2 regions of the Anoxybacillus sp. LAT27 genome follow, and region 1 is predicted to be linked to the other one. Evidence: a T-box and tRNA genes for the amino acid it is inferred to sense, from the RefSeq annotation. Region 1 holds a T-box; the other holds one or more tRNA genes.
The links. The T-box of region 1 lies ahead of serS (serine--tRNA ligase). A T-box ahead of a tRNA ligase gene usually reads a tRNA of that ligase, here a tRNA-Ser.
Positions count from the first base shown of each region.

Region 2: it has a tRNA-Ser gene. The T-box ahead of serS (serine--tRNA ligase) is inferred to sense a tRNA for this amino acid. The anticodon was not compared.

Region 1 is NZ_JAIWYK010000008.1:1,759-12,617, reverse strand. It holds gene recR (recombination mediator RecR) at 1-273, opposite strand, end outside; gene LD028_RS00945 (YbaB/EbfC family nucleoid-associated protein) at 283-606, opposite strand; gene dnaX (DNA polymerase III subunit gamma/tau) at 623-2,302, opposite strand; RNA gene ffs (signal recognition particle sRNA large type) at 2,411-2,675, opposite strand; gene tadA (tRNA adenosine(34) deaminase TadA) at 2,749-3,237, opposite strand; gene LD028_RS00925 (deoxynucleoside kinase) at 3,373-4,011, shown strand; gene LD028_RS00920 (deoxynucleoside kinase) at 4,008-4,676, shown strand; tRNA gene LD028_RS00915 (tRNA-Ser) at 4,805-4,897, opposite strand; gene serS (serine--tRNA ligase) at 4,976-6,250, opposite strand; T-box leader at 6,305-6,520, opposite strand; gene pdxT (pyridoxal 5'-phosphate synthase glutaminase subunit PdxT) at 6,577-7,155, opposite strand; gene pdxS (pyridoxal 5'-phosphate synthase lyase subunit PdxS) at 7,174-8,058, opposite strand; gene LD028_RS00895 (D-alanyl-D-alanine carboxypeptidase family protein) at 8,271-9,557, opposite strand; gene guaB (IMP dehydrogenase) at 9,699-10,859, opposite strand, start outside.
Region 2 is NZ_JAIWYK010000022.1:4,367-15,225, forward strand. It holds gene glnA (type I glutamate--ammonia ligase) at 1-1,020, shown strand, start outside; gene LD028_RS01755 (SGNH/GDSL hydrolase family protein) at 1,120-1,911, shown strand; gene LD028_RS01760 (ABC transporter ATP-binding protein) at 1,911-2,822, shown strand; gene LD028_RS01765 (ABC transporter permease) at 2,815-3,795, shown strand; gene LD028_RS01770 (NUDIX hydrolase) at 3,795-4,427, shown strand; gene LD028_RS01775 (MBL fold metallo-hydrolase) at 4,430-5,392, shown strand; tRNA gene LD028_RS01780 (tRNA-Ser) at 5,439-5,531, shown strand; gene LD028_RS01785 (ribonuclease H1 domain-containing protein) at 5,606-6,202, shown strand; gene LD028_RS01790 (CobW family GTP-binding protein) at 6,216-7,136, opposite strand; gene tnpC (IS66 family transposase) at 7,507-8,952, opposite strand; gene LD028_RS01800 (YrzI family small protein) at 9,203-9,343, shown strand; gene LD028_RS01805 (ArsR/SmtB family transcription factor) at 9,548-9,880, shown strand; gene LD028_RS01810 (arsenic transporter) at 9,899-10,859, shown strand, end outside.

The DNA.
Region 1 (10,859 bases):
GACATCTTTCGGATCTTGAACGACACAAATGATGGAACGATCACGCTTATCATCTTCGCAAATATAACAAGGATCTTTATCCGTAATATGACCACACGATGAGCAATATGTTAAATTTCTTTTCGCATTTACAAGCGCTTTTGCGAAATCTAGTACTACATCTTCTTTCATGTTTAACACAAAAAACGCCAGACGGACGGCCGTTTTCGGTCCGATGCCTGGCAATTTCATAAAACTGTCGATTAGCTTCGATATCGGCTCTGGATAATACATAGGAACCCCCTAGAATAATCCCGGTATGTTCAATCCTTTTGTAAACTGCCCCATTGTTTCTGCTGTTAACTCATCTACCTTTTTCAACGCATCATTCGTTGCTGCAAGCACTAAATCTTGCAACATGTCGATATCTTCTGGATCAACGACTTCCTCTTTAATTCTCACTTCTAAAATTTGTTTATGACCGTTCGCGACAACAGTGACCATTCCGCCTCCTGCTGTTCCTTCAACCGTTTTTTCTGCTAACTCTGCTTGCGCTTTCTCCATATCTTTTTGCATTTTTTGCATCTGTTTCATCATTTTTTGCATATTTCCCATTCCACGCATCATGTTCATCATTCCTCCATTATTCTTTAATTTCGATTAAATTTTCACCAAACCATTTTTTCGCTTCGGAAATGAATGGGTCTTCCTGCTCATGTTGTTCATCCCCATTTGTTTGTTGCCGAATGAACTGCTCGCGAATTTGAAGCCATTCGCTTTCAGGAACAGGGATCGTATCGAGTTTTTTCCCTGTTAGCTCGAATAATACTTGCTCTAAATTATCTTTGACGTAGTTGCTATTGTCAGCAACCATCTTACAATGAATTTCATATTTGAATTTTAACACAAAAGCTGTGCTACTTGCTGCTACAGGTTCACTTTCTTGTAATAATGCTGCATGGGACACTTTGTTTTGCTTCTTCAGCAAATCAAGCACATGTCCCCAATTCCCTTTAACAAGAGATAAATGCTGATGCGTCGCTTGGCGAAGCACTTCATGAATGCGTCCTATCGGTATTTTATAGTCTGTGCGAATATTTTTCACCGTTTTTTTCACCGGTTCACTAACTTCCGAAGCAGCAGGCTTCACACCTGTTTCTTTTAGTTTCTCCAATTGTTGCTCAAGCTGTTTTACCTTCTCCTCTAAATCTAGAGAAGAAGTAGATCTTACGGCATGCTGCTCTTCATAACAAAGTTTTACGATCGTGACTTCCATATGAATACGTGGATGATTTGTCAAACGCATATCGTGTTGGCTTTTGCTTAACAAATCGATCGCTTCATATATGAACGATGTCGGAATCATGTCAGAAAGCTCTCGAAATCGCTCATCTACGAGCACGCGATGCGTCACATCCTCAAGCTGTGGCGCTGCTTTATATAAAAGCATATCTCGGTAATAATAAATTAAATCTTCGACAAGACGATTCGGATCTTTTCCTTGTTCCATTAAATCTTGAAAAAGACGTAACGCCTCAACCGTCTTTTTTTCGTACATCGCATGAATTAAATCCGCAATTTTCCGCTGTGAGACGGCGCCTGTAACCGCTAACACATCTTCAAGTAACACCCGATCATCACTAAAAGAAATGGCTTGATCAAGCAAGCTTAACGCATCACGCATTCCACCATCAGCAGCACGCGCAATCGCAAACAATGCTTCTTCCTCTACATCTATCCCTTCTTCAGCAACAACCGTTTTTAAACGTGAAACGATGGATTTGAGCTCAATGCGCCGAAAATCAAACCGCTGACATCGAGAAACGATCGTTAACGGAATTTTGTGAGGCTCTGTTGTCGCTAAAATAAAAATGACATGTTTCGGTGGTTCCTCCAATGTCTTTAATAACGCATTAAACGCCCCAATGGACAACATATGCACTTCATCGATAATATACACTTTATAAGGTGCTGAGGTTGGGGCAAATTTCACCTTATCGCGAATATCACGAATTTCATCTACTCCGTTATTTGATGCTGCGTCAATCTCTAACACATCTGAAATCGAACCGTTCATAATGCCTAAACAAGTCGGACATTCGTTGCATGGCTCTGCTGTTGGACGATGCTCGCAGTTTACCGCTTTAGCGAAAATTTTAGCTATACTTGTTTTTCCTGTCCCACGTGGACCAGAAAATAAATATGCATGTGAAATCTTTTGTTGAAGCAGGGCATTTTGCAACGTTTTTGTGACGTGTTCTTGACCGACAACATCTTTAAAGCTTTGTGGCCGAAAAACACGATATAAAGCTCTATAACTCACGAAACTGCCCTCCTCTTTGCTTGTATCCTAATCATTATATCATTAAAAAACGCATGAAAAAAGCACTTGCCATTTGAGCAAGTGCCTGTGTCCTATCTATGTAAATTGCCGTGCACCTTCTGTCGACTAGCTGCCATAAACGTTACTAGAGTAGTTAGCTCGGTTCAGGCACCCCTGCGGCACATGGGATTGTCCGCTTACTGCTGCTTCCTTCCGGACCTGACAGGGTTCACGGATTCCCATTGCGCAGGACCCAAACGTCAACACCACTTACTCTAGGCAGACTCTACAGCAAACTAGCCTAAAGAAGGAATTCAGCCTCGCTAGAGCGGATTGCGAGTACAGGGCACCGCTACCTCCCCGCTTAGCACGGCAATGCGTTATCTCTAACGCAAGTATAAGTATATCTCTTTTTCATCAAAATTGCAACGACTACACAATGGAATTTAATTGGAATTAATACTGCTTTTTTCTTCTTTTTTTCGTTGACGCAACTGTCGAAAAAATTCACTTAGCATATAGCCACATTGGTCAGCTAATACCCCACTAACAACTTCCGATTGGTGATTAAATCTCGGTTCTTGTAATAAATTCATTAATGTCCCTGCACATCCCCCTTTCGGATCGCTTGCCCCAAACACAACGCGTTTGATCCGAGACAGAACAATTGCCCCAGCGCACATGGCACAAGGTTCTAACGTCACATACAACGTTGCTTGTTCTAGTCGCCACGTTCCTAGTTTTTTACATGCTTCATCAATAGCTAAAAGCTCCGCATGAGCAATCGACCGCTGATCCCGTTCGCGCAAATTATGGGCTCGCGCAATCACTTGGTCGTTATATACAATAACAGCACCGATAGGCACTTCTCCTATTTTTTCTGCTTTCTTTGCTTCTTCGATCGCTAAATGCATGTAATACTCATCATTTTTCATCTTTTGAAACTCCCGTACCTTTTTATCATCTATAAAGTATATCAAAACAAAAAAGCAACATACAGACTAATCATTTTATGTTAAAATAAATTTTGTCTGTCTACACAGACGGTTTCACCTGAAGGAGGTTACACAATGTCCCGCGTGCCCTTTATTACTGTGGAAGGCCCAATTGGTGTTGGAAAAACATCATTAGCTAAGGTCATCTCAACCCATTTTCAATATGAGCTATTAAAAGAAATTGTTGATGAAAATCCTTTTTTAGGTAAATTTTATGAAAACATCGAAGAATGGAGTTTCCAAACGGAGATGTTTTTTCTATGTAATCGCTATAAACAGCTAGAAGATGTCGAAAAAAATTTTTTAAACAATGGGAAACCGGTTGTAGCTGACTACCATATTTTCAAAAACTTAATCTTTGCTAAGCAAACGTTAAAAGGAAAGCAGTACGAAAAGTATGTACGAATTTATGACATTTTAACAAACGACATGCCAAAACCAAATGTCGTCATTTATTTGCACGCTTCATTACACACGTTGTTAGAGCGTATTGCTATGCGGGGTCGCGAATTTGAAAAAAACATTGATCCGAACTATTTACAACAACTATCTCATGCTTATGAACAAGCAATAGAACAATTTGAACAAACCCACCCCCACATTCCTGTATTGCGATTTAACGGAGATGAACTTGACTTCGTTCATCATGACAAAGATCGATTTTATATTTTAAATGAACTGCAATCTGTTCTTAAAAGGAGCTTAGAACAATGAACTTACGAGAAAAATATCATATTCCGAGCGATGCTGTCATTACCATTGCTGGAACGGTCGGTGTAGGAAAATCAACGATGACAAAAGCGTTAGCTGATGCGCTTCAATTTCGCACTTCTTTTGAAAAAGTAGATACAAATCCTTATTTAGATAAATTTTATGCCGACTTTAAACGTTGGAGCTTTCACCTTCAAATTTACTTTCTCGCTGAACGATTCAAAGAACAAAAACGTATTTTTGAATACGGAGGAGGATTTGTCCAAGATCGCTCCATTTATGAAGATACAGGTATTTTTGCAAAAATGCATTATGAAAAAGGTACGATGTCGAAAGTCGACTATGAAACGTATACAAGTTTATTTGAAGCGATGGTTATGACACCATATTTTCCTCATCCTGATTTACTTATTTATTTAGAAGGAAGTTTTGAGGAAATTATTAAACGTATTCGTGAGCGCGGTCGTCCAATGGAGCAGCAGACGCCAATCGAATATTGGAAAGAAATGTATGAAAGATATGAGAGATGGATTAATAGCTTTAATGCTTGTCCTGTTTTGCGTATTAACATCAATGAATATGATATTATTCGTGATGCTCAATCAATCGAACCGATTGTCGCAAAAATTGGATATATGATTGAACAATATCGCACGTTAAAAAAATAAGGATGCCTAGTTCAGGCATCCTTTACTTTTTATTCTTATATAAAACAAAAATTCGTTACATATCGTAACGAATTATTTCAATAAACAATCTCCATTTTATGCGCTGTGGTTTGCAAACATCTAAATGATGGCGGAGGAGGAGGGATTCGAACCCCCGCGCGCCTTTCGACGCCTCTCGGTTTTCAAGACCGACCCCTTCAGCCAGACTTGGGTACTCCTCCGTATCGACATGTATTAATTTATCATAATGATCATCGTATGTCAATATTTTTTATAAAAAAGGGGAGCAAGTTCTCCCCTTATGAAATCACTTCTTTTCCCCCCATATATGGTCGAAGTACTTCTGGAATGACAACTGTTCCATCTTCTTGTTGGTAATTCTCCAAAATCGCTGCCACTGTTCGTCCAATAGCTAGACCAGACCCATTTAACGTATGCACATGTTCTGGTTTTGCCTTTGGATCACGTCGGAAACGAATATTTGCACGACGAGCTTGAAACGCTTCAAAATTGCTACAAGAAGAAATCTCTCGGTACGTTCCATAGCTTGGTAACCATACTTCAATGTCATATTTTTTTGCAGCAGTAAAACCTAAATCAGCTGTACACATGCTCATCACACGATACGGCAAACCTAGTAGTTGTAAAATACGCTCTGCATCATTTGTTAGCTTTTCGAGCTCTTCGTAAGAATCTTCTGGTTTGACAAATTTAACAAGTTCTACTTTATTGAACTGATGTTGACGAATTAATCCACGCGTATCTCTTCCTGCCGAACCAGCTTCCGAACGGAAACATGCGCTATAAGCAGCGTATTTAATTGGTAAATCATCTGCTGATAAAATTTCATCACGATGTAAGTTTGTTACAGGAACTTCAGCTGTTGGAATTAAAAAGTAATCTTCGCTTTCGATACGAAATGCATCTTCTTCAAACTTCGGAAGCTGCCCCGTTCCCGTCATGCTTGCTCGATTAACGATGTATGGCGGAAGAACTTCTTCATATCCGTGTTGTTCAACATGTATGTCTAACATAAAGTTAATCAATGCACGTTCTAAACGTGCCCCAAGTCCTTTATAAAATACAAATCGGCTTCCTGTCACCTTTGCTGCTCTTTCAAAATCTAAAATCCCAAGTTGATCAGCAATTTCCCAATGTGGTTTCGGTTCAAAGGAAAATGAACGCGGTTCACCCCATTTACGAATTTCTACATTATCGTCTTCTGATTCACCAATTGGAACAGATTCATGTGGAATGTTTGGAATGGATAAAAGCAATGTTTCAAGCTGTTGTTCTACTTCGCGCAATTCATCATCAAGTACTTTAATCCGATCACCAACTTGGCGCATTTCAGCAATGAGATGATCCGCATCTTTTTTTTCACGCTTTAGTAAAGCAATTTGTTGCGACACATCGTTTCGCTTATTTTTTAATTCCTCCGCCTGTGCAATGAGTTCTCGACGACGACGATCGAGTTGCTCAAATCGTTCGAAATCCGCTAAATCCTCACCACGATGTTGAAGCTTTTGTTTTACTTCTTCAAAATTAGTACGTAAAAATTTTAAGTCTAACATCAACATGCCTCCTTTTTATTTTGATTAATGAAATAAAAAACTCCCGTCCCGAAAGAAAGGGACGAGAGTGCTCCCGCGTTGCCACCCTAGTTGAAGACATACGTCTCCCACTCGAGAGATATAACGGTTCTCACCGGAAATGCCTACTGACTTAACGCGTTCAGCATTTCGCTCCAGGATGGATTCACAAGTCATTCCTGCCGATTTGCACCGACCATCGGCTCTCTGAAAGGAAGAGGGCTTGCTACTAGTTCCTGTCATCGCTTTTTCTTCGTATCATTTTCTTGGAAATAATGTACTATAAGTTTAAACAAAATGCAACCCGTTTATTCTTTTTTCTCTTTCACCATATCGATAAAGTATTGCGTCATACGATGGTCGTCTGTTAATTCTGGGTGAAACGAACATCCTAAAAATTGTCCTTGTCTTGCCGCGACAATGCGATCCTCATATGTCGCAAGCACATCAACATCGGCTCCTACAGATACAATGTGCGGAGCTCGAATAAATACACCAATAAAGTCATCAGCGACACCTTTAATTGCTAAAGATGCTTCAAAACTTTCACGTTGACGACCAAATGAGTTGCGTTCAACCGTAATATCCATTAAACCGAGATGCGGCTCATCGTAACCAACAATTTTTTTCGCTAAAATGATTAAGCCTGCGCACGTTCCAAACATCGGCTTCCCTTCGCCTGCAAATTGCTTCAGCGGTTCAATAAAGCCGTATTTATCCATCAAACGACGCATCGTCGTACTTTCCCCGCCTGGAATAATGAGGCCATCAATCTGTGTCAATTGCTCGACCTTTTTAATCACTACCGCTTCTGCACCACACGCTTCAATTGACCGTACATGTTCACGTACGGCCCCTTGCAATCCTAATACTCCTATTTTCACCATATTCATTGCTCCTTTACATTACCATCCGCGTTCTTGCATTCGTTGTTCAGGAAGCAACGAAGAAATATCAATCCCTTTCATCGCTCCACCTAATCCTTTTGATAAGTGGGCAATTAATTCGTAATCTTCATAATGAGTTGTCGCCTCTACGATAGCACGTGCATATTTTTCAGGGTTTTCTGATTTGAAAATACCAGAACCGACGAATACACCATCAGCACCTAAATGCATCATTAATGCTGCATCCGCTGGTGTCGCAACACCACCTGCTGCAAAATTGACAACAGGAAGACGACCAAGACGTTTAATTTCTAACAGCACTTCAAACGGTGCACCTAAATTTTTCGCTTCCGTCATTAATTCGTCTTCGCTCATGCTGACGACTTTACGCACTTGCGCGTTTACTTTACGCATATGGCGAACAGCTTCAACAATATTTCCTGTGCCCGGTTCACCTTTTGTACGAAGCATCGATGCGCCTTCAGCGATACGACGAGCTGCTTCACCTAAATCACGGCAGCCACATACAAACGGCACAGTAAATTGACGTTTATCAATATGAAATTCTTCGTCTGCTGGCGTTAATACTTCACTCTCATCAATATAGTCTACACCGAGCGCCTCTAATACGCGCGCTTCCACATAGTGACCGATACGCGCCTTCGCCATTACCGGAATAGATACTGCTTTCATCACTTCTTCAATAACTGTCGGATCAGCCATGCGGGCAACACCACCAGCTGCGCGAATATCAGCTGGAACGCGCTCAAGAGCCATCACGGCAACTGCACCTGCTGCTTCTGCGATTTTCGCTTGTTCTGCGTTCACGACGTCCATAATGACGCCACCTTTTTGCATTTCCGCCATTCCGCGTTTTACACGTTCTGTACCTGTAACCGCCACCGTTCATTCCTCCCATTATGTATATCGTTATTGTGATATTGTACTGAAAAATAAGTTTAACGACAACTATTCATCGCTTCAGTACACTATCCATATTCTAGCATACGTTTTTACTAGGTAAAAGTGTAGAAACACTAGCTACATTTTTTTATTTTAACTCAATTTTTAAAAAAATCACAATAAAAATTTTAAAGCCCTCTAAAAAGAGAGCTTTAAAATAACCCTTTGATTGCATTTGAAGCACCACTCCAAATATCGCTAAACAGTTCACCAATGGCGCGCAACGCTAAAATAAAGCCATTTGCTTTCTCTACAGCTCGCTTTGTTACGATGTCAACTTGTGCTGCTTTTTCCCCTTCTTTCGTTAAATAGCCGTAGTCTGTCCCTGCATATTCCACGTACATATATCCTACTTTTTGACCTTTTTTCACAGGGGCTGTTAACGTTTCTTTTTCAATAACAACAACAGGTTTATATTTTTTCTCTTCCCCGCGTTTAATAACAAGCGATAGTGGTTGTTTTGTCGCGATCGCAACTTCTTTTTCTTTCCCTTTTTTTACGGTGACTGTTTTATGTTTTTTCGTCGTATAGCCTTTTGGATACAACTTTTGCACAGTATAGTTGCTAAACGCATAGTCTAACATTTTTCTCGTCTGTTCAAAACGTGATAAATGTGTACCCTTACCATTCGTTTTTGCATTCATCACAACGGTAATAAAGCGCATACCATTCCGCTCTGCTGTACCTGTAAAGCAATACCCTGCAAACTCTGTATATCCCGTTTTTATACCATCTACACCTTCATATGCTGCGATAAGTCCCGGAAGCATCCAGTTCCAGTTATCCATTTTAATTTGGTCATCTGTTCCTTCTCGGAAATACTTTCGGGGAATACTTGCCGTTTCTAAAATTTCCGGGAACTCGTGATATAAATGATATGCTAATGTCGCTACAGCACGGGCAGACATGACGTTCTCTTCATTATCTCCACTACCTGCAGGGTGCATTCCTCCCAAATCTTTGTTATTGAGTCCGGTTGCATTAACAAACTTGTAATCTTTTAATCCTAGCTCTTGCGCTTTTTCATTCATCATCTTCACAAAATTTGCTTCCGAACCACCAACAATTTCTGCGATTGCAACTGTTGCCCCATTCGCTGAGTAAATCGCCATTGCTTCGTATAATTCACGTACTGTATATTTTCCATCTTTTCTTAACGGAACATTCGATAAATCGCGCTTTTGAGAAATTTGATATACATACTCACTTACTGCATATTCTTGATCCCATTTCACGCGTCCTTCATGAATGGCCTCTAGCAACAAATACTCCGTCATCATTTTTGTCATACTAGCAATCCCTAAAACGGCATCAATATTTTTTTGGTATAAAATTTTTCCTGTTTCCGCTTCAACGAGAATAGCGGCATCTGCTTCAATATTGAGCACGTCTTCTTCCGCTTTTATATTTTGCGGTAACGTCGCCATAAATAAGAACATTGCTACAATGGAAATGATGAAGCTCTTGTACGATGTTTTCACGCTCAAACCCTCCAACTCTGTTTTACATAACCGTTATTTTAACATACTCTTGTAAAAAAAAATAGACAGAGGAATCTTCCACCTCTGCCTATGTATTTACTACATAAGTGAATAGTTTGGCGCTTCTTTCGTAATTTGGACGTCATGTGGATGACTTTCTCTTAGTCCTGCTCCAGTCATGCGCACAAATTGCGTTTTTTCTCGCAATTCTTCTAAATTTCTCGTTCCGCAATAGCCCATTCCTGCTCGCAATCCACCGACAAGTTGATAAATGGTATCAGCAAGCGGCCCTTTATAAGGTACTCTTCCTTCAATGCCTTCCGGAACAAATTTTTTATTATCTTCTTGGAAATAACGGTCTTTACTTCCCTTTTCCATCGCTCCAACTGATCCCATACCGCGATATACTTTAAATCGTCTGCCTTGATAAATTTCTGTTTCCCCCGGACTTTCAGATACACCTGCGAGCAAGCTTCCGAGCATAACCGCATGTCCACCAGCTGCTAAAGCCTTTACAATATCACCAGAATATTTAATTCCCCCATCAGCAATAATCGAAACACCATATTTCCTTGCTTCTGTTGCACAGTCATAAATGGCTGTAATTTGAGGAACACCGACACCTGCGACAACCCGTGTCGTACAAATTGATCCTGGACCGATACCGACTTTAATGATATTTGCTCCTGCTTCAATTAGATCTCTTGTCGCCTCTGCTGTCGCGACATTTCCAGCGATAATGTTCAATGTCGGGTAAGTGTCGCGAATTTTCCGTACCGTTTCAAGCACTCCTTTAGAATGACCGTGGGCTGTATCAACTACAATGACGTCAACGTTTGCCTCCACAAGCTTTTTCACGCGCAACATCGTATCTGATGTCACCCCAACAGCCGCCCCGACAAGAAGACGTCCTTTCGCGTCTTTTGCTGCGTTTGGAAATTCAATCACCTTTTCAATATCTTTAATAGTGATAAGTCCTTTTAACACACCTTGATCGTCAACGAGAGGGAGTTTTTCAATTTTGTACTTTTGTAAAATTTTTTCAGCTTCTGCTAATGTCGTTCCAACAGGAGCAGTAATTAAGTTTTCTTTTGTCATCACATCAGAAATTTTCATTGAATAATCTTGAATGAAGCGTAAATCGCGATTTGTAATAATCCCGACAAGTTTTTGTTCTTCTGCGTTATTAACAATTGGGACACCTGAAATGCGATATTTACTCATTAAATGTTCCGCATCATACACTTGATGTTCAGGGGT
Region 2 (10,859 bases), on a different contig from region 1:
TTCGAAGGAGACCCGCGCAACGTATTGAAAAAAACGGTGGAACGCGCAAAGCAAAAAGGATACACGATCTCCGTTGGTCCTGAGTTAGAGTTCTTCTTATTTGAAACGGATGAAAACGGAAACCCAACAAAACCACAAGATAGCGGTGGCTATTTTGAGCCATCTCCAAAAGATCTTGGAGAACGCGTTCGCTTAGATATTTATCGTGCGTTAAAAGCAATGGGATTTACAATCGAGGCCTCACACCATGAAGTTGCTGAGGGTCAACATGAAATTAATTTCAAATATGCCGATGCGTTAGGTGCTGCTGACAACGCCACAACATACAAATGGGTCGTAAAAACGATTGCTAAAAAATACGGATTGCACGCTACGTTCATGCCAAAACCAATTTTTGGTATTAACGGTTCAGGCATGCATGTAAATATGTCGCTGTTTAAGGGTGAAGAAAATGCTTTCTTTGATCCATCGGACGACAATCAATTATCTGAAACGGCATACCAATTCATTGCTGGTTTATTACACAATGTAAAAAGTTTCGCAGCTATTACGAATCCACTTGTAAATTCATATAAACGTCTCGTCCCAGGATATGAAGCGCCTTGTTATATTGCGTGGTCGGCATCGAACCGCTCCGCATTAATTCGCATCCCTGCAAAACGAGGATTGGCAACACGAGTTGAGCTTCGTTGTCCAGATCCATCTGCCAATCCGTATTTAGCATTTGCAGTTATTGCTGAGGCAGGGCTTGATGGAGTAGAAAAAGAGCTCACTTGCCCAGCACCAATCGACGAAGATATTTTCCATATGACGAATGAACGTCGTAAAGAGCTTCGTATTGAAAACCTTCCAGGTAGTTTAGGGAAAGCGATTGAAGAATTAGAAAACGGAACGATTGGCCGTCATACATTAGGAGATCATGTATTTAACGAATACGTAGCAATGAAAAAGAACGAATGGGATAGTTATCGAACAGCTGTTCATGCTTGGGAGATTGAACATTATCAAGCAAAATTTTAAAAGCGAGCGATTGTGCTCGCTTTTTTGCATGTTTTCATTATGCGTTTGAGCAACAAATGGTTTATGATGGTACATAGAAAACAACGAAAGGGTGATATTGTGTCTAAACGAATAATTACGATGATCGTATTGATTTGTACCGCAACAACACTATTATGGGCTATCGGTTTAATCGTCACTATTCAAGACCAATTTTTTTACGAAGCTTCCTCGATCAAACAACCAAAAACAACAACTTCAAACATACAGAAAAATAATGGACTTTCGATTGTCGCTCTTGGCGACTCATTAACGCGTGGAACAGGGGATGAAACAGGGAAAGGATACGTTGGATATGTTGTAGATGAACTAAAAAAACGGGCAAATCAACCCGTTCAATTCACCAATTTAGCCATTAAAGGACAACGATCTGCGCAATTGATTAGCCAACTGAAACAAAAAGAAGTGCAGCGGCAATTAAAAGAAGCGGACATTATTTTAATGACGATCGGAGGAAACGACTTGTTTCGCGGTGGCGAAGCATTGAGAGACTTATCCCATACTCAAATTGAAAAAGAAAAAAAGAAATTTGTCGAGCAGCTGCATACGATTTTCCGACTCATTCGTACAGCGAATAGCAACGCCCCAGTATTTTATGTCGCTTTGTATAATCCATTTAATGATTTAGATAACGGAAAAGAAACATCTGCCGTTGTACGTAGTTGGAATTATGCAGCATCTGAAGTAGCAGCCAACTATAAGTCAATCATTTGCGTTCCGACATATGATTTGTTTGAACTGCAAGTAAACGACTATTTATATACAGATAAATTTCATCCTAATAAGGAAGGGTATAAGCGAATTGGTGAACGTGTTGCTTCACTCATTACGTTAACGAAAGGAGAGAAATAATGGAAGAGACATTAGTTGTGCAAAACGTGCGAAAAACCATTGGAAAAAAAGAAATTATTAAAGGACTTTCGTTTTCGCTAAAAAAAGGGGAAGTGTTTGGTTTCTTAGGTCCAAATGGCGCAGGGAAGACGACAACGATTCGCATGCTTGTCGGATTGATTCGACCGACATCTGGAACGATTTCAATTTGTGGATATGATTTACAAAAACAATTTACAAAAGCAATTCAACACATTGGCTGTATTGTTGAAAACCCTGAACTTTATCCATATTTAAGCGGTTGGGAAAATCTTGAACACTTCGCACGAATGGTTCCGGGAATTACAGCTCATCGCATTCAAGAAGTGGTTGAACTCGTCGGTCTACAAAATCGGATTCATGATCTCGTGCGCACATATTCGCTCGGCATGCGTCAACGACTTGGCATTGCGCAAGCGTTGCTGGGGAAACCGAGGGTACTTATTTTAGATGAACCAACAAACGGTTTAGACCCTGTCGGCATTCGTGAAATGAGACAGTTTATTCGATCGCTTGCTGAAAAAGAACAGTTAAGTGTGCTCGTTTCATCACATTTATTGAGTGAAATACAACTCATGTGTGACCGTGTGGCGATTATGTCTAAAGGGCAGATTATTCGCATTGATACGGTTGAACATTTGCTACAAGAACAAGCTCGGACATATTGGAGTGTTGATCCGGTAGATAAAGCAAAACAAATACTACAAAATGAAACGACTGTGCTTGGTGAAAAAGATGGAGCGCTCGTGACAATGTATGAATCAAACGAAACGATTGCGCGTTGCAATGCTCGTTTAATTGAAGCAGGGATATATGTCAGTGGAATTGAACGAAAGCTTCCAACACTAGAAGACTTATTTATTGAATTAACGGGAGGGGAAACGATTGATTAATCTTGTATACAATGAAATGTTAAAAATTGTTCGTAAAAAACGACTGTTTATTATCGCAGCGATCGTTGCTGTTCTTGTTAGCTTATTTACATACGCGCAATTTAAACAAATCGAAACGATTCGAGAACGGATCGGAACGACAGATTGGCGTACACAGCTACAACAACAAATCATCGACACACAAAACCGATTAAATTCAACAGGAATTTCCGAGGAATGGAAAAAGTTTCTTAAAATCCGTTTACAGCAACAACAATATTATTTAGACAACGACATTAATCCAATGGCACCCGGTGCTCCAACATTTATGCGCATGTTTATCGAAAACTCCATCGAGTTATTTTTACCGCTCCTTGTTATGGTCATTGCAGCTGATCTCGTTTCGTCAGAAGCAAGCGGCGGAACAATCAAGCTGCTGTTGACACGTCCAGTGAAACGATGGAAAGTTTTAATGAGCAAATATATCGCGATGATGTTATCTACGTCGTTTATCGTATTTTCTGTCGCTCTATTATCATACGCTATCTCTGGCATTGTATTTGGATATGGTGGATGGAATTTGCCGCTTTTAACAGGATTTTTGATTCAAGGTGAAGAATTAAATACATCAGCTGTCCATCTGATCCCTCAATGGAAATACTTGCTTATCGAATTTGGTCTCGCTTTCTTTGTTTCGCTCGTTGTCGGCACATTAACATTCATGTTATCGGTATTACTACGTAGCACAGCTGCCGTGATGGGAATTATGCTTGCCGCTCTCATTTCAGGAGCGATTTTATCAAATATGGTGTCATCGTGGACGTCTGCGAAATATTTGTTTATGGTGAATTTACGACTCACAAGTTATGTTAGCGGCATGGCGCCACCCATTGATGGGATGACACTTTCTTTTTCGATGACTGTGCTAGCCACTTGGGCACTTGTCGCGCTGATCGTTTCTTTTTATGTATTTACGAAAAGGGATGTTTACTGATGAAGAAAGTGATTTATACTACAATGAATGAACTACAGCAGCGAACACCAGCAATCATGGATTTCAACTCATACGCGAAATATGCTGTACTTCTCCCGCTTATTTGTCAACATGATGACGTGTTTGTCTTATTTGAAGTACGCTCATTTCAGTTACGTCGCCAGCCCGGTGAAATTTGTTTCCCGGGTGGAAAAATGGATGCATGTGATCAAAATCCACAAGAAACAGCCATTCGGGAAACATGTGAAGAGTTGGGGATTGAAACAGAACATATTACACATGTCGTTCCACTTGATTATGTGCTTTCACCATTTGGGATGGTCATTTATCCGTTTGTTGCATTTGTGAATAACGCACACATGCAAATTAATAAAAAAGAAGTGGAAGATGTATTTACCGTCCCGTTATCTTTTTTTATTGAAACGAAGCCACAAATATATCGTGTTCAATTCGAACCAAAGCCTGAAGACGATTTTCCATTTGACGATATTCCTGGGGGAAGACAGTATAATTGGCGGCCAAGGCAAATTGAAGAACATTTTTATTACTACAAAGACAAAGTCATTTGGGGATTAACCGCAAAAATTGTTTATCATTTCGCTAGACTTATTGAACAGACGAGGGGAGAATAAGTATGGGACACCATGTTGATTTAGGATTTGGCATTTCGCTTATTGATTTATATGATCTACAAACTGCCCAACGAACAGGAGCGTATGTTTTTCGTGAAGAAGAAGTGACAATTATTGAAACAAGTGCAAGCCCGTCTATCCCACATTTACTTAAAGGACTAGAGGCACTCTCTATTGATTTACACGATGTAAAAAATATTATCGTTACACATATTCATTTAGATCATGCGGGTGGAGCAGGAGTGTTATTAAAACATTGTCCAAACGCTCGCGTATTTGTTCATCCGAAGGGAATGCGACATTTGGCCGATCCATCTCGTCTCATTGAAGGGGCAAAAGCCGTTTATGGTGAATCGTTTGATGCTTTATTTGACCCGATTGTTCCCATTCCTGAAGAGCGATTAATTGTAAAAGAAGATGGGGAAACGTTACAAATCGGAAAAAATCGTACATTAACGTTTCTTCATACACCAGGGCATGCGAATCACCATTTCTCTATTTATGACGAAAAAAGCAACGGTATTTTTACAGGTGATACGGCAGGTGTTTTTTATCCACAGTTACTTTCATATGACGTGGAGTTATATTTGCCATCTACATCACCAAATCAATTTGACCCAGAAGCGATGCAAGCTTTGATTAAAAGATTCATGTCGTTACATCCAGAGCGCATCTATTTTGGCCATTTTGGTATGTCAACCCATGTGCAGACGGTTTGGGATCAGCTACATTACTGGCTACCGATCTTCGTGCAAATAGGTCGCGATATCGTAAATAAGCAAAAAAATCAATCCTTTATAGAAAAAACGGAAGCTGTTTTCCAACTTTTATTCGACAACGTTCAAACATTTTTGCGCAAACAGCAAGTACCCGATAATGCAGATGTATATAAAGTGCTTCAACTTGATTTACAAGTATGTGCGATGGGGCTTGTTGACTATATTGAAAAACAAAAAAGTAATTGACGAAAAATCATGTTTTCGCTATAATTTCTTTGGCACCCCAACGTACGGAGGAGTACCCAAGTCCGGCTGAAGGGGTCGGTCTCGAAAACCGATAGGGGTGTCAAAGCCCGCGGGGGTTCGAATCCCCCCTCCTCCGCCATATCTCCTCTGTCATTCCTTCTTTTGTGACCTTCAACTTTGTTTCTTTATTCCAATTCGTGAGGATGTGACAAATTGAAAAAATATTATGTCGTTTGGCAAGGGGCGAAAACAGGCATTTTTTCTTCTTGGGACGAGTGTAAACCGCACGTCATTGGTATTCCTGGAGCAAAGTATCGCTCATTTCCATCAAGGAAAGAAGCAGAACAAGCATTTGCGTCTGGTCCGTTTGTAAACCGAACGAAAAAAAATACAGTGCTTGCAACGAACTATGTAGAGGAAAGTATTTGCGTAGATGCGGCATGTAGCGGAAATCCAGGATGGATGGAGTATCGAGGAGTGCATACAAAAACAGGAAAAGAGTTGTTTCATGTTGGACCGATGATCGGAACAAATAACATTGGGGAGTTTTTAGCCATTGTCCACGCGTTAGCATGGTTACAAAAACAAAACAAAAATTTGCCAATTTATTCTGATTCGGCAACAGCTATAAAATGGGTAAAAGGAAAAAAAGCGAATACAACACTCGTTCGCAACGCTGAAACAGAACGTGCCTGGCAACTTGTTGAACGTGCTGAAGCGTGGTTACGCACGCACCATTATACGAATGAAATTATGAAATGGGAAACCGAGCAATGGGGAGAAATTAAAGCGGACTTTGGACGAAAGTAAAAGGAGAGGGATATTAACCTTCTCCTTTTTGCATATTATCGAGTTGTTGTTTTAGTGTTTGTTTATCCAATTGTTCACCAATCACAACAAAATGTAGCGGAACATTCATTTCCTCTTTCATATAGAGCGGTGTACCGTATGCATACTGAAAAGAATAAACCCCACTTGTATGAGTAAAGCGTAAAAACCCTTTCATTCGGTAAATGGTATCAGGTAACTGCCGTACCCATTGTTCGAACACATCTAAATCAATTGGGTTTGTAAATGTATGTACGTATGTTTGAATGCGTAATCTTTCGATGTTCATTCGCTCATGCTCGTTTCTTACCCGCTTCGATAACAAATGAATATCTTCCATTCGTACGTTAGAAAATGTTGTAAAAATTGTACGTACTTCATTGTTAATCGTTTGCAACTCAAAGGACAATTTTGCTTGTTCTTCTGGGCGTAATTCATCTGTCTTATTGACAATTAATACATCCGCGTGACGAACTTGTTCTTTTAACAACATTTGCAAGGGAATGGAGAGTTGTTGACGATTCATCCAACGTGTTGCATCGATTGTCGTCATGATACCTCTCATTTGAAGACGATGAGCAAGTAATGGCGACACACACGCATCGAGCACTTCAACAGGATGCGCTACCCCTGTTGTTTCAATGTAAATGACATCTAATGAATGTTGCTGAAGCAACGAATAAAGCTCTACTTCAAATTGATCTTGAATGGTACAACATACACAGCCGCTTAATAATTCGCTTAGTACAGCATCTTCTGAAACAGCATGTGAGTCAATGGACACTTGGCCAATTTCATTCATCACAACAGCGACTTTCCGTCCATGTTCTTTTTCATGTTGCAGTAGCCGCTTTAATAATGTCGTTTTACCACTCCCAAGAAATCCGGATAAGATATATATGTCTGTATGTTTCATAAAGATCTCCTTTCTACATGTTCTTTTTTGATCATAGTCAAAAATAATAAATAGCACAAGAAAATATATCGTACATCGATGGACAATTTGCTTAAAAGACAAAAAATGATGCATCTGTCCTTGCATACCTTTTGTTTTCTTTCATATACATATCTTCGTGATCTGTTTGGAAAAATTTTTATTATATATTTACAAACTTATCTTATTGTGTATATAATTTACTACATCAATTGATTTTGGAAGGGAGGAAAGAGTTATGACAACAATGACAGAAGTACATGGCGCAATTGAACAAAGGTAACTATTCACCCCGATAGTAGTATGTAAAAAAGCGCAACACAAATAGGGCATCTCCGTGATAGAAAATGCCCTAAGTGATAGAAAGAACACGATCGAGCGTGTCGCCCGTCAACAGAAGACATAACGAGTCCCACACGTTTTTTTCGTGTTTCGCGAGTGTGGAAACGATGCTTCTTGTGATACAAAAAGACTGGGCGAATGTTTCTTCGCGAAACGTACCCGAAATGTTCTCTTTCACTTTGACCATGCGAAGATCGCGTTCGGCTTGGTTGTTGTCAAAGGGAACGTGAGCTTCACGTAAGAAACGCAGCGCTTCTTTCTTTCGTTTCTGAAGCCGTCGAACAAAAGCGAGTGCTTTTTTCGGAAGAGGCGTCATCGTTTCTAATCGGTGCTGTGCCCTTTTTAGGATGCGATCATACACTCGTTCCCACCGTCTCGCTTCTTCTTCGGAAAGTGCACCGTGATGAGCTTCGACGGCTTGCTTGGCGGCTAACAGAAACGTCGTCATGCGCGATGCCCATGTATGTCCTTGTTCGATGAAGCCCTTCAATTCACGCAAATGATGGGCGTGACAAAGGGCATGGGTGGCTTGCGTGTATTTTGGATACGTACCGAACCCATCGTGCATCATCGTTCCTTGATATCGGGGAAGAATCCCGATATCATCGGTCGCTTTCTTTCCGCGAGAAGCGTGAGAAGCCAAGTACGTGTATTTTGATGTACACGCGACATGCACCCATGCGAGTTTCCCATTGATACGCAAACTCGTTTCATCGACATGCAGGATGTTGGATTCAAGTAAGGCGTCTTCGATGATGTCCATATTCGATTCTAGCGCTTCGCGTCCTCGTTTCACTATATTGGCAAGAGTTCCCGTACTAACCGAGTGTTGATATAATGCTTCGATCGTATCACTCAAACGTTTGTAAGGGATCAATTGGATATGATGCAAATAAACAACGAGTGCAGTAAGACGTGGACCGTATTGCACATGATTCGTGACATGTGGTGGAAACTCCGCTTGTTGAACACATCGGCAATGTGGACAGGATTTCACTTCACGTTCATGTTGTGTCACCTCGATCGTCACGGGAGGGAGATCGAACACTTGACGGATATCGACTTTGAACGGTTTGACTTCGCGCAAAGAAGCCCCACATCCTTGACACGTATGCACACGATGAACGATGCGATGATGTGGACGTTCCACTTGACGGAGCGTCGTTCCTTGATGTCCTTCTTGTCCGCCTGGCTTGTTGCCAGATGGCTTGCGAGAAGAATGGGTGTGAAAACGGTCAGAAGATGGGGGCAAATGGCTATTGGAGCTGTTTTTTTTCGTGCGTGCTTCCAGCTCTTGAACGCGATACTTCAGTTGTTCATTTTCTTTGCGTAGCTGTTTGATTTCGTGACGCAAATGTTCATTTTCTTGAACGAGTTGATGAATGAGCTGTTTTTGTTGTTGGACTTTGCCAATTAAACTCTCTACTGTAAACACAGCTTGTTGTATCGTCAACATGCGATTCACCTCCTTGTCTATCAATATTCACATCATGGACAAGAAATACAAAAAATATTCAGCTCACTTTATGATGTGGCTGAATAGTTACGAACAAAGAAGATTGGCCCGTCCTCCCGATGTGAAAATCATTCACCTTTTCACAAGCGATCGCATGTCGCAGGGAAGGATGTGTTCCCTGCGTTTTTTTGTGCCATCCGCGGAAAGATTTTGTCCAACGGATTTTTTACTGAAAGGGGGTGAGTAAATCATGAAATTTCATTTGTTTTTTTTAACGATTTCCATCCAACGACGAATATGGACAGCTGAAGAAATAGAGCGAGAGCAGCTGATTCGACAAGTTGAAGAAAAGATGATGGATCGAAAATGTTCAATGTACCAATTGTTTTAATTTAGACGAAAAATACATGTTGAAAGGAGAATGAAAAATGAAACAACAGCAAACAAAAACAAATATAACATGGACGGTAGATGACGATTAGTTTTATGCGACAAGAGTTGATCAGTGGATCAGCTCTTTTTTCTTTACAAAATCTTTACTTGTTTATATAAGTATATAATTATATAATAATTTACGGATGAAGGAGGGGGTATTATGTATCACATCGAAGAGGCGGCAAATATGTTAAAGCTATTAGGCGACAAAACAAGACTCACGATCATGGCTATACTAAATGAAACAGATTGTTGCGTATGTGAGCTCGTTGAACTATTACAGATGAGCCAACCTGCCATTAGCCAGCATTTACGAAAACTAAAAGATAACGGTTTAGTGAAAGAAACAAAAAGAGCGCAGTGGGTATTTTATTCACTAAATAAAAAACATGAGTTTTATCCAATGATGCAAAGCATTTTCGCTTATTTGCTAGATCCAAAAGAACACATTCGTCAACTTAAGGAAAAAGGAATGCGTATTCAGTGCGAATAAAAAGAGAGGAGTGGTTTTTTGCTTTCCGTTATTCTTGCATCACTGATTTTTCTTGTTACCCTCGTTTTTGTTATTTGGCAACCACGCAATTTATCGATTGGTTGGTCGGCGTGCGGTGGCGCCTTATTAGCGTTGCTTCTTGGGGTTGTTGATGTTCAAGATGTCATCGATGTAACGAACATCGTTTGGAATGCGACGCTTGCTTTTATTGCAATCATTATTATTTCTTTAATTTTAGATGAAATTGGCTTTTTTGAATGGGCAGCATTACATATGGCACGTGCTGCAAAAGGAAACGGCATTCGCATGTTTGTATTTGTTTCAATTCTCGGTGCTTTAGTGTCTGCATTTTTCGCAAACGATGGCGCTGCACTCATCTTAACACCCATCGTATTAGCTATGGTGCGTGCACTACAATTTGATGAACGAAACGTATTACCATTTATTTTAGCAAGCGGATTTATCGCTGATACGACGTCGTTACCGCTTGTTGTCAGCAACCTTGTCAATATTGTCTCTGCGGACTTTTTCCGTATTAGTTTTGGTGAGTACGCATCACGGATGATCGTTCCAAACTTTTTCTCGCTCGCAGCGAGCATCGGGGTACTTTACTTATATTTTCGAAAAGACATTCCGAAACGTTATGATTTATCTCATATTAAACAACCATACGAAGCGATTAAAGACGTGCGCATGTTTCGCTTGTCTTGGATCGTTCTTGCGGTTTTATTAGTCGGTTATTTTGTCGGTGAATTTGTAAATATCCCTGTTTCGTTTATTGCTGGTGCTGTGGCGTTATTGTTTTTATGGATGGGGAAACGTAGTCCAGTTGTCCATGTGAAACAAATAGTAAAAGGAGCGCCGTGGGCTGTTGTGTTTTTTTCCATCGGAATGTATGTTGTTGTATACGGATTGCGCAACGTCGGGCTAACGAGCATTCTAGCTGATCTGATCGAGGGAGCCGCTAAGCAAGGATTGT